2 linked regions of the Corallococcus caeni genome follow. The protein of the gene in region 2 interacts with the protein of the main gene of each other region in a pairwise test. Links are inferred from orthologs where the notes say so. Each region holds a gene or a part of one and is shown on either strand. Other genes may lie near its edges.

The links. The genes of interacting proteins can lie anywhere in the genome.
Region 1: the proteins of AABA78_RS16695 (region 2) and dnaE interact in binary tests that used the Escherichia coli proteins (3 or more experiments, as listed by UniProt). The link is inferred for Corallococcus caeni from one-to-one orthologs.

The regions. Positions count from the first base shown.
Region 1 is NZ_BTTW01000001.1:1,670,186-1,678,451, reverse strand. What follows is about bases 1,816-5,888. They hold dnaE (DNA polymerase III subunit alpha), read left to right. Parts: upstream 1,816-2,142; coding sequence 2,143-5,688; downstream 5,689-5,888. Other genes in these bases: AABA78_RS06635 (SDR family oxidoreductase), read left to right, coding at 5,709-5,888; AABA78_RS06645 (sulfatase family protein), read right to left, coding at 1,816-1,907. Outside these bases: more of AABA78_RS06645, read right to left, coding at 1-1,815; more of AABA78_RS06635, read left to right, coding at 5,889-6,512; AABA78_RS06630 (lamin tail domain-containing protein), read left to right, coding at 6,639-8,266. UniProt on the Escherichia coli protein: DNA polymerase III is a complex, multichain enzyme responsible for most of the replicative synthesis in bacteria. This DNA polymerase also exhibits 3' to 5' exonuclease activity. The alpha chain is the DNA polymerase catalytic subunit.
Region 2 is NZ_BTTW01000003.1:620,062-627,154, reverse strand. What follows is about bases 2,478-5,377. They hold AABA78_RS16695 (aminotransferase class I/II-fold pyridoxal phosphate-dependent enzyme), read left to right. Parts: upstream 2,478-3,277; coding sequence 3,278-4,477; downstream 4,478-5,377. Other genes in these bases: AABA78_RS16685 (hydroxymethylglutaryl-CoA lyase), read left to right, coding at 5,246-5,377; AABA78_RS16690 (methyltransferase domain-containing protein), read left to right, coding at 4,499-5,224; AABA78_RS16700 (phosphatase PAP2 family protein), read left to right, coding at 2,478-3,212. In the rest of the region: AABA78_RS16705 (efflux RND transporter permease subunit), read left to right, coding at 1-2,235; more of AABA78_RS16700, read left to right, coding at 2,232-2,477; more of AABA78_RS16685, read left to right, coding at 5,378-6,220; AABA78_RS16680 (TIM44-like domain-containing protein), read right to left, coding at 6,245-7,093. UniProt on the Escherichia coli protein: Shows aminotransferase activity with methionine and histidine as substrates, and to a lesser extent also with phenylalanine.

The DNA.
Region 1 (8,266 bases), on a different replicon or contig from region 2:
TACACCCCACGGTGCCGGGCCCTACGCACCGGCCCTTCCCACTCCGGCTTGAGCGCAATCTCCCCCGTGTCGCCCTCCACCATCGCAATCTCATACAGCCACGGATATGGCATGCGCACCGTCTGGTACGGCTGACCGTCCCGGTCGCTGAACCACACGTCCGTCTCAATCAGCGCCGGCACGTCCGGCAGCGGCTTGGGCTCCGCTCCCGGCCGCGCCAGCGACGCCAACGAGCGCCCCCGGAACGACTCCGGCGCGGGCACACCCATGAGGTCCAGCACCGTCGGCGCCACGTCCAGCGAGCGCGCCCGCTGTGCCACCTCCCGCCCTGACGCCACCTTCCCGGGCAGCCGCACCGCGAACGGGATGCGCAGCCCCACGCTGCCCCACAGGTGGTCGCCGTGCCCCTGGCCCAGCCCCTCGTCCTCCAGGTGCTCGCCGTGGTCCGACAGCAGGACCACCAGCGTGTCGTCCCACCGCCCCCGCCGCTCCAGGTCCGCGCGCACGCTCCCCACGAGCCCGTCGAACGTGCGCACCGCCGCGTCGTAGTTCGCCGCCAGCGCCGCGACGTCCTCCGGCGTGGTCGCGGGCGCGTCCGGATCCACCTCCATCCGGGGCGTCGCCCCGAAGCGCCACGGCCCCCGGTAGCCGTGCTCCACGTACTGTCCCTCCTGCGGCCACGGCGCCGCGTAGGGGAAGTGCGTGGACGACGCGAACACCACCAGCGCGAACGGCGCGTTCTCCGGCATCCCATCCAGCACGTGCCGCACCCGCGTGCGCAGCGGGGCCGGATCCGTCAGCTCCGGGAACTCGCTCCGCTCCTCGAACAGCCCCGGCGCCAGCGCCGTCCACGGCAGCAGCGCCACGTGGGTGATCAGCATCCGCTGCCGCACCAGGTCCGGGAAGCGGAAGTCCGGCGCGGACACCACCTGGAAGCCATACGGGAAGCGCGAGAAGTGGTCCCCCGCGTAGTCCGCCACCACCGCCGTGCGGTAGCCCTGCGCTCCCAGCGCCGTGGCCAGCGTGGTGAGCTTCTCCTCGCGCGCCTCGCGTCCCACCAGCGTGTGCACCACCGGGTGCTCGCCCGCGTACTGCGACGTGAGCAGCGTCGTCCATGACGGCGCCGTGCGCGGCACCTGCACCACCGTGTCGTTGAAGCGCGTGCCTTCCCCCATCAGCCGGTCGATGTTCGGCGACGTGGCCCGCGGGTAGCCGTTGCCCGACAGGTGGTCCGGCCGGAGCCCGTCCGACGCCAGGATGAGCAGGTTCGGCCGCGCGGGCCCGCGGGCCTCCGCCCCACCTGCCGTCCGCGTCAGCCCCAGCCCCGTGAAGCCCGCCACCGCCGCCGCGGCCGTCACGCCGCCCAGCACGCCGCGCCAGCGAGGTGACTCCGACAGCCACCGGCCCACCACCGCCAGCACGCTCAACACCGGCAGCACCAGCGCGGCCAGGGTCCAACCCGATGGCTGCGTGCCGCTCAGCCCCCGCAGCACCGCCGCCGTCACCTCCGAGCGCGCATACAGCGTCGCCGCGTACAGGTGCGGATGCCGCGCCATGTCCGCCGCCACCAGGAACCCCTCCACCACCAGGCACCCCAGGCCGCTCAGCCAGAACACCGCGCGCCGGCTCCGCTCCGCCGCCCACAGCCCGGCCCCCAAGAGCGCCCCCAGCACCAGCCCCACCACGCAGTACGCGCCAATGAGCCGCGCCACCTGCCACAGCACCACGCTCCGCCACGTGTTCCAGACGTACTCCGTGACGACGCCGCTCTCGTTCCCCTGGTAACCCAGTTGCATGTTCAGCAGGGCACAGAGCGTGTAGAGCGCCAGGAAGACGAGCAGGCCCGCCCGGCAGCCAAGCAGGAGGGCGCGGGCGAGCGTCGGCGGTGTACGGGCGAAGGCGGGCATCCTGGGGCAGCGTGGTCACGAATCCCACGGTGGCCACCCCACGGCCGGTGGGAGTGCCCACGCCCGGACGGACGGGGGGCGGAATTCCGCTCCCGGTGTCTCCCAGGCCGGATTTCCGGGCCCCGCACACGCGCGTCCCGCTTCTTTCTTCTGGCCCCGTCACTGGACTGGCGAGCAGGGGTTGCGGGCTCTAGTGTTCAGGCGCCTCTTTCTTCACCCGGGAGCCGGAACGCCCATGTCCTTTACCCACCTTCACCTCCACACCCTCTATTCGCTGCTGGATGGGGCCATCCGGATGAAGGACCTCATCAAGACGGTGAAGGAGAAGGGCATGTCGAGCGTGGCCGTGACGGACCACGGCAACATGTTCGGCACCATCGACTTCTACAAGAAGGCGAAGGACGCCGGCATCAAGCCCATCCTCGGCCTGGAGGCGTACGTCGCCGGCCCCAAGGGGCGCGAGGACCGCTCGGAGAAGGTGGCCCACCACCTCATCCTCCTGGCCAAGAACGCGGAGGGCTACGCGAACCTGCGCTACCTGTCCTCCACCGCGTACATGAACGGGTTCTACTACCACCCGCGCATCGACAAGCAGGTGCTCGCGGAGCACAGCAAGGGGCTCGTCGGCCTCACCGCGTGCCTGGGCGGTGAAGTCACGAGCGCGTGCTTCCGCGGCGACATGGACAACGCCCGCCGCGTGGCCGCTGAATACAAGGGCATCTTCGAGCCCGACAGCTTCTACCTGGAGGTCCAGTCCAACGGGATGACCGAGCAGGACAAGGCCAACGAGAACCTCAAGCAGCTCTCGCGTGACCTGGACATCCCGCTCGTCGCCACCGCGGACGCGCACTACATCAAGCGCGAGGACGCCAAGGCGCACGAGCTGCTCATGTGCATCGCCAGCGGCAAGACGCTGGCGGACAACAAGCGCCTGCGCCACTCCACCGACAAGCTCTACGTCACCAGCCCGGAGGAGATGCTCGGCTTCTTCGCGGACTCGCCGGAGGCCGTGCACAACTCCATGCGCATCGCGGAGATGTGCAACGTGGAGCTGAAGCTGGGCAAGCCCATGCTCCCCACGTTCAAGGTGCCGGACGGCCACACGCCGGACACCTTCATGTCGGAGCTGGCCTACGAGGGCCTGCGCCAGCGCTTCAAGGAGCTGGAGGGCCAGTACCCCATCGACCGCGAGCAGTACCAGGCGCGCCTCACGCTGGAGCTGGGCGTCATCCAGCGCATGGGCTTCAGCGGCTACTTCCTCATCGTCCAGGACTTCATCAACTGGGCCAAGGACCACAACATCCCGGTGGGCCCGGGCCGTGGCTCCGGCGCAGGTTCCCTGGTGGCCTACGCGCTGCGCATCACCGACCTGGACCCCATCCCGTACAACCTCCTCTTCGAGCGCTTTCTCAACCCGGAGCGCGTGTCGATGCCGGACTTCGATATCGACTTCTGCCAGGACCGGCGCGACGAGGTCATCAAGTACGTGGGCCGCAAGTACGGCGAGATGAACGTGGGGCAGATCATCACGTTCGGCTCGCTCAAGGCCAAGAGCGTGCTGCGCGACGTGTGCCGCGTCTTCGGCCTGCCCTTCAGCGAAGGCGACCGCATCGCCAAGCTGGTACCCGAGGTCCTCAACATCACCTTGAAGGAGGCCATCGAGATGGAGCCTCGCCTCAAGGAGATGATCGAAAAGCCCCAGAACATCGGCGAGGTGGAGGGCAACCCCGTCACCACCAAGGACGTGCTGGAAATTGCGCTCGCGCTGGAGGGCCTGCACCGCCAGCCCGGCATGCACGCCGCGGGCGTGGTCATCGCGGACAAGCCGCTCTGGGAGTTCGTGCCCGTCTACCAGCCGCCGGGTGAGAAGATCCTCATCACCCAGTTCGCCAAGGACGAGGTGGAGGCCGCGGGCCTGGTGAAGTTCGACTTCCTCGGCCTCAAGACGCTCACCGTCATCCAGCACGCGCTGGACCTGGTGAACCGCAACCACGGCAAGGACATCAAGCGGCACGAGATCCCGCTGCACGACGAGAAGATGTGGCAGTTGATGGCGGAAGGCGACACCGCCGGCGTCTTCCAGATGGAGTCCAGCGGCTTCACCGAAATGGTGATGAAGCTCAAGCCCACCTGCTTCGAAGACGTCATCGCCGCCGGCGCGCTCTACCGCCCGGGTCCGCTGGACTCCGGCATGGTGGACGTCTTCATCAACCGCAAGCACGGCCGGGAGAAGGTGGCCTACCCGCACCCCAACCTGGAGCCGGTGCTCAAGGACACCTACGGCGTCATCGTCTACCAGGAACAGGTGATGCAGATCTCCCAGGTGCTGGGAGGCTACACCCTGGGCCGCGCGGACCTCCTTCGCCGCGCGATGGGCAAGAAGAAGGCCGAGGTCATGCAGGCCGAGCGGGCCGGCTTCCTGGAGGGCTGCAAGACCAACAACGTGGACCTGAAGGTCGCGGGCGAAATCTTCGACCTGATGGAGAAGTTCGCCGAGTACGGCTTCAACAAGAGCCACTCCGCGGCGTACGGCCTGGTCACCATCCACACGGCGTGGCTCAAGGCCCACTACCCGTGCGAATTCATGGCCGCCCTTCTCACCAGCGAGAAGGATAACACCGACAAGGTGGTGAAGCACATCGGCGAGGCCCGCGAGTCGGGCACGCAGGTGCTGCCGCCGGACGTGAACCAGTCCGACATGGCCTTCGGCGCGGTGGAGGGGAAGATCCGCTTCGGGCTGGGCGCCATCAAGGGCGTGGGCGAGGGCGCCATCGAGTCCATCCTGGAGGCGCGCAAGGAAGGCCCCTTCAAGAGCCTCTTCGACTTCTGCGAGCGCGTGGACGGCCGCCGCGTCAACCGCAAGGTGCTGGAGGCGCTGGTGAAGGCGGGCGCCTTCGACTTCGAGAAGCGCCCCCGCGCCCAGCTCTTCGAGACGATTGAGCGCGCGATGAACCGCGGCTCCTCCAGCCAGAAGGACAAGGCCGCGGGCCAGAGCTCGCTGTTCGGCATGCTCGCGGGCCCCGCGTCCGCCGGTACCGGCCTCAAGGACGACTACGCGCAGGTGGAGGAGTGGCCGGAGAAGGAGCGCCTGGCCTACGAGAAGGAGGCCATCGGCTTCTACGTGTCCGGCCACCCGCTGTACCAGTACGAGAAGGAGCTCAAGCGCTACGCGCGGCCCATCACCGCCGTGCAGCGCGCGCGCCGCGACGAGAAGCTCACCGTGGCGGGCATCATCACCGTGCTGCGCGAGCGCCCCACCAAGACGGGCAAGCGCATGGCGTGGGTCACCATCGAAGACCTGTCCGGCTCCACGGAGTTGGTGTGCTTCCCGGGCAAGGACGGCACGCGCAACGTGATGGGCAAGGACGGCAAGTGGTCCAAGCAGGGCCCCAAGCCGGGCTACGAGCACTGGGAGCACCTGCTCAAGTCGGACGACCCCATCCTCGTCACCGGCACCGTGCAGATTTCCCAGCGCGACGAGAACACGCCCACCGCGGAGCTCATCGTCGAGGACATCCAGAGCCTCAAGGCCGTGCGCGAGAAGCGCACCAAGCGCCTGGAGCTGCGCCTGCCCGCGGACGTCGTCACCGAGGAGCGGCTGGCCAGGCTCAACGAGCTGGCGAAGAAGTACGCGGGCGCGACGCCGGTGGCGGTGAGCGTGCTGTTCCCGGGGGAAGCGGAGGCGCACATCTCCGGCACCACGCTCAAGGTGCAGGTGAACGACGATTTGCTCCTCGCGGTGGACCGCCTCTTCGGGCAGAAGGTCGTGGAGTTCGGCTGACAGCGAAAGGAAGCGACTCCATGGCGGACAGCGTGTTCAAGGACGGGCTGCTCAAGGGCAAGACGGCGTTCGTCTCCGGCGGCAGCAGCGGCATCAACCTCGGCATCGCCACCGCGTTCGTGAAGGCGGGCGCGAAGGTGGCCATCAACGGCCGCAACGTGGAGAAGCTGGAGGGCGCGGTGAAGGGCCTCCAGGCCCACGGCACCGCGATGGGCGTGGCCGCCGACGTGCGCGACTACGCGTCCGTGGAGAAGGCCCTCCAGCAGGTGAAGGACGCGTACGGCGAAATCGACGTGCTGGTGTGCGGCGCCGCCGGCAACTTCCCCGCGCCCGCGCTGGGCATGTCCTCCAACGGCTTCAAGGCGGTGATGGACATCGACGTGCTGGGCACCTTCAACGTGTCCCGCGCCGCCTTCGAACACCTGCGCAAGCCGGGCGCCTCCGTCATCAACATCTCCGCGCCCCAGGCCTACCTGCCCATGGCCATGCAGGCCCACGTGTGCGCCGCCAAGGCCGGCGTGGACATGCTCACCCGCGTGCTCGCCATCGAGTGGGGCGGCGCGGGCGTGCGCATCAACGCCATCACCCCGGGTCCCATCGAGGGCACGGAGGGTATGAGCCGCCTGGCCCCGTCGGAGGGCTCGCGCCAGAAGCTCGCGGAGGCCCTGCCGCTGCAGCGCTTCGGCACCCCGGACGACATCGCCCGGCTGGCCCTCTTCCTGTCCTCCGACGCCGCGTCCTTCATCACCGGCGCCATCATGGTGTGCGACGGCGGCCAGTCCCTCCTGGGCGGCGCCGCCGTGCTCCAGGCCATCAACGGCTGATTTTCAGTTGATGTGCAAAGTTCCGGCCCTGCTTAGCGGGGGCCGGGGGATGTCTGCTAGAAAGCACTGCAACCCCGCGTGAAGCGAATGCTGCCGCGCGGGGCTGCTCGCTGGACGGAGACATCCATGTCCCCACGGATTGCTGTGCTCGCCCGCTGTCTGGGGTTGAGCGTGCTGTGTCTGGGCCTGTCGCTGGGCTGCAATGATTCCGGAACGCCGCCGAACCCACCGCCCGAGGTGGAAGGCGTGGTGGACGCGGCGGCCTCCACGGTGGCGGTGGACCGGCCCACGGGGGTGCTCGCGAACGGCCAGGACCTGGCGGTCGTCACGGTGACGGCGCTGCGCAAGGCGGACGGCTCGCGGCTGTCCGGACGCGCGGTGACGGTGACGGTGGAGGGGGAGGGCGCCTCCGTCGTGCAGCCCGCGGAGGTCACGGACATCTCCGGCGTGGCGCAGGCGTGGGTGGCGTCCACGGTGCCGGGCGTGAAGACGGTGAAGGCGTCCGTGAAGGACGACACCGGCAAGATGGTGCCGCTCACCGCGACGGCCACGGTGGACTTCGCGGCCGTCAGCACGGTGAAGACGCTGGCGTTCCGCTCGGCGCTGCCGGATGGCGTGGCGGGCGAGCCGCTCAAGCTCCTGGTGGTGGAGGTGCGGGACGGCGCCGGCGCGGTGGTGACGGACAGCACGGCGGAGGTGACGCTGTCGCTGGGCTCCGGCGGCATCGTGTTCCCGGAGGGGCTGCTGACGGTGGCGGCGGTGAACGGCGTCGCGACCTTCCCGGACGTGGTGCTGAAGAAGGCGGGCAAGGGCTACCACTTCATCGCGAACGCGCCGGGCTTCGCGCCCGTGGCCAGCACCCCCTTCGCGGTGGCGCCCGGTGCGGTGGTGGCGGTGGGGCTGGACCGTTTCCTGGAGACCGCCACGGCGGGCGTGGCGGAGGCCCTGGAGGTCACGCTCGCGGACATGTACTCCAACACGGTCACGACCTACACGGGCACGGTGACGATGACCTCCACGGACGCGGCCGCGACGCTGCCGGCCGCGCACACCTTCACCGCCGCGGACGCGGGCAAGTTCAAGTTCCAGGGCATCACCTTCCGCACGGCCGGGCCTCAGTTCCTGATGCTCAAGGACAGCGCGGGGGCCTTCTCGTCCACCTTCCCCCGGGTGAACGTTTCCGCCGCGGCGGCCTCGAAGCTGGTCTTCACGCAGCAGCCTGCCACGCCCGTGTCGACGCGCGCTTCGCTGGGGACGGTGAAGGTGGCGCTGCAGGACGCCTTCGGCAACGGGGTGCCGGTGACGTCGCCGTCGGTGACGCTGTCGCTGCCGGCGGGGGCCTTCACGCTGGGCGGGACCGTGAGCGTGGCGCCGGTGGACGGCGTCGCGACGTTCACGGGCTTGAGCATCGCGGGCCATGGCACCACGCACCTGGTGGCCTCCGCGCAGGGCCTGCAGGACGGGAGCAGCGCGGACGTGCAGGTGGTGGACGACGTGGCGCCCGCGAAGCCGGTGCTGACGCAGACCGGCGCCACGGAGACGGGCCTCACCGTGCAGTGGACGGGCGTGGGGGATGACGGCGTGCAGGGGCAGCTGGCGTCGCAGGAGCTGCGCTACTCCACGTCCGCCATCACCACGGACGCGGCCTTCAACGCGGCGACGCCGGTGACCGTCGGCGCTCCCGTGCCCCCGGGCACGGTGCAGTCCGCGACCCTCTCCGGCCTGGCGGCGGGCAAGACGTACCACGTGGCGTT
Region 2 (7,093 bases):
CTGGAGGCCCTGCCGACGGTCCGCTACGTCGAGCACCACTATGACGTGGCCTTCTTCCGCCGCCACGGGCTGCTTCTCCTGCCCACGGCGGAGGTCGCTTCCCTGAGGGAGGACCTGGAGGCCCGCGTCCGCTACGAGAAGGAGCGCGCCAGCCCCCTCTTCGTGGACCTGGGCGCGGACACGGTGCCGCCCACCTTCGAGGAGATCGCGAAGAAGCACACCCCGGACACGGCGCTGCCGGAGACGCTGGCGAACAAGGAGGGCACCGAGGTCTACCTGATGATCAAGCCGTCGGGGACGGCGGGGGACCTGGACTTCGCGCGCAACTTCGTGGCCACGGTGTTCGACACCGGCCGCGAGCTCGCGGCCCAGAAGTACCCGGGCGTGACGCTGGAGGCGACGGGCAACTTCCAGAACCGCATCGAAGAGGACGCGGTGATGCGCCGCGACCTGTCCAACGCGGGCCTCTTGTCCGCGCTCATCGCCGTGGGGCTCATCCTGCTGGCCACCCGGCGCATCTCCGCGCTGGCGGTGGTGGGCGTGCCGGTGGTGGTGGGGCTGGTGCTGACGTTCGCGTTCGCGCAGGGCGCCATCGGCCACCTCAACATCGTGACGGGCTTCCTCGTCGCCATCCTCATCGGCCTGGGCATCGAGTACGGCGTCCACCTGGCGATGCGCTACTGGGAGGAGCGCGAGCAGCACGGCGTGAAGGAGGCGCTGACGGCGGCGGTGCGCGGCACCTTCAGCGGGGCGCTCACGTCCGCCTTCACCAACGCGGCGGCGTTCTTCGTGCTGGTGCTGGCGCAGTTCCACGCCTTCCAGCAGTTCGGCCTGCTCGCGGGCATCGGCGTGCTGATGGCGGTGCTGTCCGCGTATGCGCTGGGCCCGTCGCTGCTCGCCATCGCGGAGCGCATCCGCCCGTACCGCCGTGACGCCGCCCCCGGCGCCGCCGTCCAGGCCTCCGCGCCCGCCGTGGAGCAGGCCCCGGCTCCGGCGAAGGAGTGGCGGCGCTGGCCCACGGGCGTCATCGTCGCGGTGGCGCTGTCGGTGGTGGGCTTCGCGGCGTACTCGGTGGGCATCGCGCCCCGGCTGGGCTTCGAGACCAACCTGCGCAACCTGAAGGGGGACTCGCCGGCGTCGCGGCTGGACGACCACATCACGGCGCAGATCGGCGCGCCGCTCAACCCCGCCATCCTCTCCGTGGACACGCTGGAGCAGGTCCGCGAGGTGGAGGCCGTCATCGCCCAGGTGAAGGCGAACAACGGCGCCAACTCCGTGTTCCTGCGCACCGCGTCGCTGAGCGACCTGGTGCCGTCCGACGTGGCGGGGCACGCGGCGGAGATGGGCCGCATCCGGACGCTGCTGGACGGGCTGCCGAAGTCCGCCCAGGAGGACCCGCGCGTGAAGGACCTGCGGCAGATGGTGGACGCGAAGCCCTACGGGCTGGAGGAGCTGCCGGTGGAGGCGCGCCGCCGCTTCGAGGCGCTGGACGGCAAGGGGATGTTCCTCCTGCTGTTCCCGTCGGTGTCCAACTACGACACGCAGGACCTGAACCGCTGGGCGACGCAGCTGGATGAGGTGGTGGTCGGGGCGAGGGCGAAGGGCGTCGACCTGGCGGTGCTGGACAGCAACCGCATCGCGGCGCGCATCTTCGCGCTGGTGCGTGGGGACGGGCCGTTCATCCTCTGGTCCGCTGCGGCGGTGGTGTTCCTGGTCATCCTGGCCAGCCTGCGCAGCTTCAAGCGCGCGCTCTTGGTGGCGGGCCCGCTGTTCCTGGGCATGACCTGCCTGGCGGGCGGCATGTACCTCTTCGACGTCCAGCTCAACTTCATCAACGCGGTGGTGCTGCCCAACCTGTTGGCCATCGCGGTGGACAACTCGGTGCACCTGTTCCACCGGTACGAGGAAGAGGGCCCCGGGTCGCTGGGCCGGGTCGTGCGCAACACCGGCTTCGCGGCGGTGGTGGCCACCCTGTCCAACGCGGCGGGCTACGGAGCGCTCCTCGTGGCGAATCACCAGGGCTTGCGCAGCATCGGGCAGATTGCCCTACTTGGGGTGGTGAGCACCTTCCTGGGGACGACGGTGTTCTTTCCGGCCATGCTGGCGTTGCTGGAGCGGTGGAAGGGGCGGCGGTCCGCGGAGGCACCAGGGTCGGGCGCGGTGGTGCGGAGCCTCAATCTCGGGGGGGCCGGCGAGCTGCCGGCCGAGTCGCCGGGGGAGCGCAAATCGGCGTGAGCATCTGGTCATTCAGCCAGGGCCGTGTGCGGCCCGTCCTGGCGTCGTCGGGTGAAGCGCTCGTGCGCTTCCGGCAGGTGGACCTCGTCCTGATGGCGGCCTGCTCGGTGGCGGCCCTGGTGTGCGTGGGCCCGGCCCGCTGGGCGCCGCACTCCGGCCGCAACGCGCTCCTCTTCCTCTTCTTCGCGCTGGGCCTGCCGGCCGTGCGCATGCTGGAGGCCCGCTTCCCCCGCCAGCCGCTGCTCGCCATCGTGGCGGACTTCTGGCTCCTGCCCGTGTCGGCGCTGGCCCACGGGTGGCTGGGCCCCATCGTGGACTGGGTGAACCCACTGGTGAAGGACGCCCAGCTGGTCGCGGTGGATCAGAAGCTGTTCGGCTTCCAGGCCGCGGTGGCGCTGTCGCACGTGGTGCCGCCCTGGGCCAACGACGTCCTGATGCTCTGCTACTACGGGCACTTCATGTGGCCGCTGCTCTTGGGCATCTACCTGTACGCCCGGGGTAGGGGGCCCACGCCCGGCTTCGACGAGTACCTGCTGGGGCTGGGGCTGCTGCTGGGCTTCAACTACGCGGCGTACTCGCTGGTGCCCGCGGTGGGGCCCCGGTACTTCCTCATCGGCGCGTTCGACGGGCCGGCCACCCAGGGGTGGATCCTCACGCCGCTGTTGGAGTCCATGATGCGCACGCCGGTGTACACCCGGGACTGCTTCCCGTCGGGGCACACCGGGGTGATGCTGGTGGTGCTCTTCTACGCGTTCCGGTTCGCCCGGCGGTTCTTCTGGGTGATGCTCTTCCCCGGCATGGGGCTCATCTTCGCGACGCTGGCGGGGCGGTTCCACTACGTCATCGACCTGGTGTGCGCGGTGCCGCTGGTGCTGGTGGTGACGGGGCTGGCGCTGGCCCTGTCCCGGGCCGCCCGGCAGCGCGCGGTGGAACAGGGCGCGCGTTCCGTGCCCGTGGACGCTATCGTCCGGCCCTGAACCGCCAGCCGGTCACCCCGGGGTCCGGGGAGGACGTGCGCTGGCCTTTTTTTGAGGCCTGACCCATGTCCCCCCGGCCCGTGCTCGCGCAACGCGTCTCCCGCTTCGGCACCACCGTCTTCTCCGAGTTCAGCGCGCTGGCGCTGAAGCACCAGGCCGTGAACCTGGGGCAGGGCTTCCCGGACTTCGACGGGCCGGACGCCATCAAGGAGGCCGCGTGGAAGGCCATCCAGGGCGGCGTCAACCAGTACGCCCCCGGCGTGGGCGCGAAGGACCTGCGCAACGCCATCGCGGAGCACGCGCAGCGCTTCTACGGCCACGCCGTGGACCCGGACACCATGGTCACCGTCACGAGCGGCGCGACGGAGGCCATCCTCGACGTCATCCTGGGCCTGGTGGACCCCGGCGACGAGGTGGTGGCCTTCGAGCCGTTCTACGACTCCTACGACGCCAACATCGCCTTCGTGGGCGCCACGCCGCGCTACGTGCCCCTGCGCCCGCCGGACGCGGAGCACACCACGTGGTGGTTCGACCGCGACGAGGTCCGCGCCGCCTTCGGTCCGAAGACGCGGCTGCTCATCCTCAACTCGCCGCACAACCCCACGGGCAAGGTCTTCACGCGCGAGGAGCTGGAGTTCCTGGGCCACCTCTGCGCCGAGCACGACGTGAAGGTGCTGGCGGATGAAGTCTATGAGCACATCGTCTTCGCCCCCTCGCGCCACATCCGCGCCGCCACGGTGCCGGTGCTCGCGGACCGCACGGTGACGGTGAGCAGCGCGGGCAAGTCCTTCAGCCTGACGGGGTGGAAGATCGGCTGGATCATCGCGCCGCCGCCGCTGCGGGATGCCGTACAGCGCGCGCACCAGTTCGTCACCTTCGCCACCGCGTCGCCGTTCCAGGCCGCCATGGCCGTGGCGCTGCGGCTGCCGGACAGCTACTTCCAGGAGCTGACGGCGCTCTACACCGCCCGGCGGGAGCGGCTGCTCACGGGCCTGCGCGCGGCGGGGCTCCAGGCGTTCTCCCCGGAGGGCAGCTACTTCATCCTCGCGGACATCACCGGCTACGGCTTCGCGGACGACGTGGCCTTCTGCCGGCACCTGGTGACGGAGGTGGGCGTGGCGGGCATCCCGCCCAGCGTCTTCTACGGCCCGGAGCACCGGCACCTGGGACAGCGCTTCGCGCGCTTCGCCTTCTGCAAGTCGGAAGCGGTGCTGGACGAGGCCGTGCGCCGCCTGCGCGAGAAGCTGCCCGCCCTCAAGCGCTGACGCGTCCCATAAAGGCGCGCGATGGCCGTGAGCGACTTCTTCGGGGAGCTGTACCTGCGCAGCACGCTGCCGTACCTCTCCGAGGCGGTGACGGCCCGGGAAGGGGAGTACCTGTCCCGGGCGTTCGCGGACGTGGAGGGGCCGGTGGTGGACCTGGGCTGCGGCCACGGCCGGCACGCGGCTCGGCTCAACGCGGAGGGCGCGCTCGCCGGGCGGGTGGTGGGGCTGGAGCTGGATCCGCTGTCCCTGCGCCTGCGCCGCCCCGGCTTTCCCGCGGTGCGGGGCGACCTGCGGGCGCTGCCCTTCCAGGACGCGTCCCTGGGGGGCGCGTACGCCTGGTATTCGACACTCTTCGCCTTCAGTGACGCGGAGCACGTCCAGGTGCTGCGCGAGGTGGCGCGGGTGCTGCGGCCCGGCGGACGGTTGGTGTTCCAGACGGTTCCCTACGAGCGGCTGGCCGGAAGTCCGGGCGCGTCGTTCCGCGAGCGGTTACCGGATGGGAGTCTCCTGGAGGAGGAGAGCCGCTTCGACGCGACGCGTGGCCGCGATGTCGGCCAGCGTCAGCTCACCTTGCCGGACGGTCGCGTCCTGCGAGCGGCGTACGCGCTTCGTTACTATCCTCTTGCGGAACTGGAACGGCTGTTGGAAAGCACGGGCTTTTCGGTGGAGTGGGTGCACGGCGGCCTGGATTCCGGGCCGATGACACCCGAGTCGACCGACCTCATCGTGGGAGCCGGGCGCGGTTGACCGGCCCGGGACACGTCCAAAGTGGATCCGAAAGAGACATCGCGAACGCGGGTCGGCCTGCTGGGGCAACTGCCCCGCCGGGTCGACGTGTACGAGGTCGGCCCCCGCGACGGCCTGCAGAACGAGCTCCGCACGCTGCCCACCCGCGACAAGGCGCGCCTCATCAACGCCCTGGTCGCCGCGGGGGAGAAGCGCATCGAGGTGACGTCGTTCGTGTCACCCAAGTGGATCCCCCAGTTGGCGGACGCGGAGGAGCTGCTCAAGCTGGTGGGCCGCCGCCCGGGGGTCGTCTTCTCCGCGCTGGTGCCCAACCTCAAGGGCCTGGAGCGCGCGCAGGCGGCGGGCCTGGAGGAGGCCGCGGTGTTCATCTCCGCGTCGGAGGCCCACTCCAAGAAGAACATCAACAAGACCATCGCGGAGGCCCTGGCCGGCGCGAAGGAAGTGACGGCCGCCGCCCGCAAGGCCGGCATGCGCGTGCGCGGCTACCTGTCCACCGTGTGGGGCTGCCCCTACGAGGGCCACGTCCCGGTGGAGCGCGTGGTGGACATCTGCCGTCAGCTGGTGGACGCGGGCATCTACCAGCTCAGCCTGGGCGACACGATTGGCGTGGGCACGCCCCGCCAGACGGAGGAAATCCTGGCCGCGCTGCTCCAGCACATGCCGGTGGACACGCTGGCGCTGCACCTGCACGACACGCGCGGCACCGCGCTGGCCAACGCGCTGGTGGGCCTGTCCGCGGGCGTCACCACGTTCGACGCGAGCATCGGCGGGCTGGGCGGCTGTCCCTACGCGCCGGGCGCCGCGGGCAACCTGGCCTCCGAGGACGCGGTGTTCATGCTGCACGGCATGGGCGTGGACACCGGCATCGACCTGGACAAGCTGGTGGAGGCCGGGGAGATCGCCCAGGAGCTCATCGGCCGGAAGCTCGCGGGCAAGTACCTCCAGGCCGCGCTGGGTGAACGGGACAAGAAGGCCTCCCGCCGCGCGCAGACCTGAAGGCCCCTACCAGGGACCGCGTGACTAGCGGTCCCCGAGCATCGCCGTCAGCTGCTCCTCCAGGCCCAGGTGCTGGGCGGCGATCTGCAGCATGCGCCGCTCCTTGCGGTCGATGCGGCCGTCCACCAGCGCCATGTCCACGATGTGGCGCAGGAACACCTCCGCCTCCGGGCTGCCGCGCGGGACGAGGCGCTCGAAGAGCTGGGGCCCGGCGTTGAGCGCCATCTCCACGTTGGGCCACGACACGCTCCAGCGCTCCGCGCACAGCTTGAGCAGGCGGCGCTCGGCGGCGGTGACTTCACCGTCCGCGGCGGCGATGGACGCCATCATGTAGAGCAGCCGCTCGCGCTCCTTCACGTCCGTCACCACCCGGTCGCCGTCGCCGTCGCCCTGGGCGTGTCCGCCGACGTCCATGGGCGGGGGCGCGACGGTGCCGCGCTCGGCCTGGCGCCGCTGCTGGTAGCGGGCTGCGTTCGCGCTCGTCTGCCGCGCGTGGTGCACGTTCCAGGACTCGAAGGGGAGGGCGGACGCGAGCACCCAGTCGCGCTCGCCGTTGCCCAGCACCGTGCCGCAGAACTCGCAGGTGTTGGCCGCGCTGTTGGTGGTGGGCGCGTTGCACTGCGGGCAGCGGTCCGTGGACATACCGGTGTCCGTGTTCGTCTTCGCGCCGTGGCGGCGCAGCAGCGTGAAGACCCAGCGCTGCGGCACCGTGGGCAGGCTGGGGGGCTTCTCGTTCACGGGGCCCACGCCCATGCGGGCGCTCCAGCGGATCTCGACCTGCGCCTCGTCGAAGGACTCCGGGTGCACCTCCAGCGCGCGCACGTCCACCGCGCCCACCGCGCACTCCAGGAAGACGCGCCGCCGGCCCTGCTT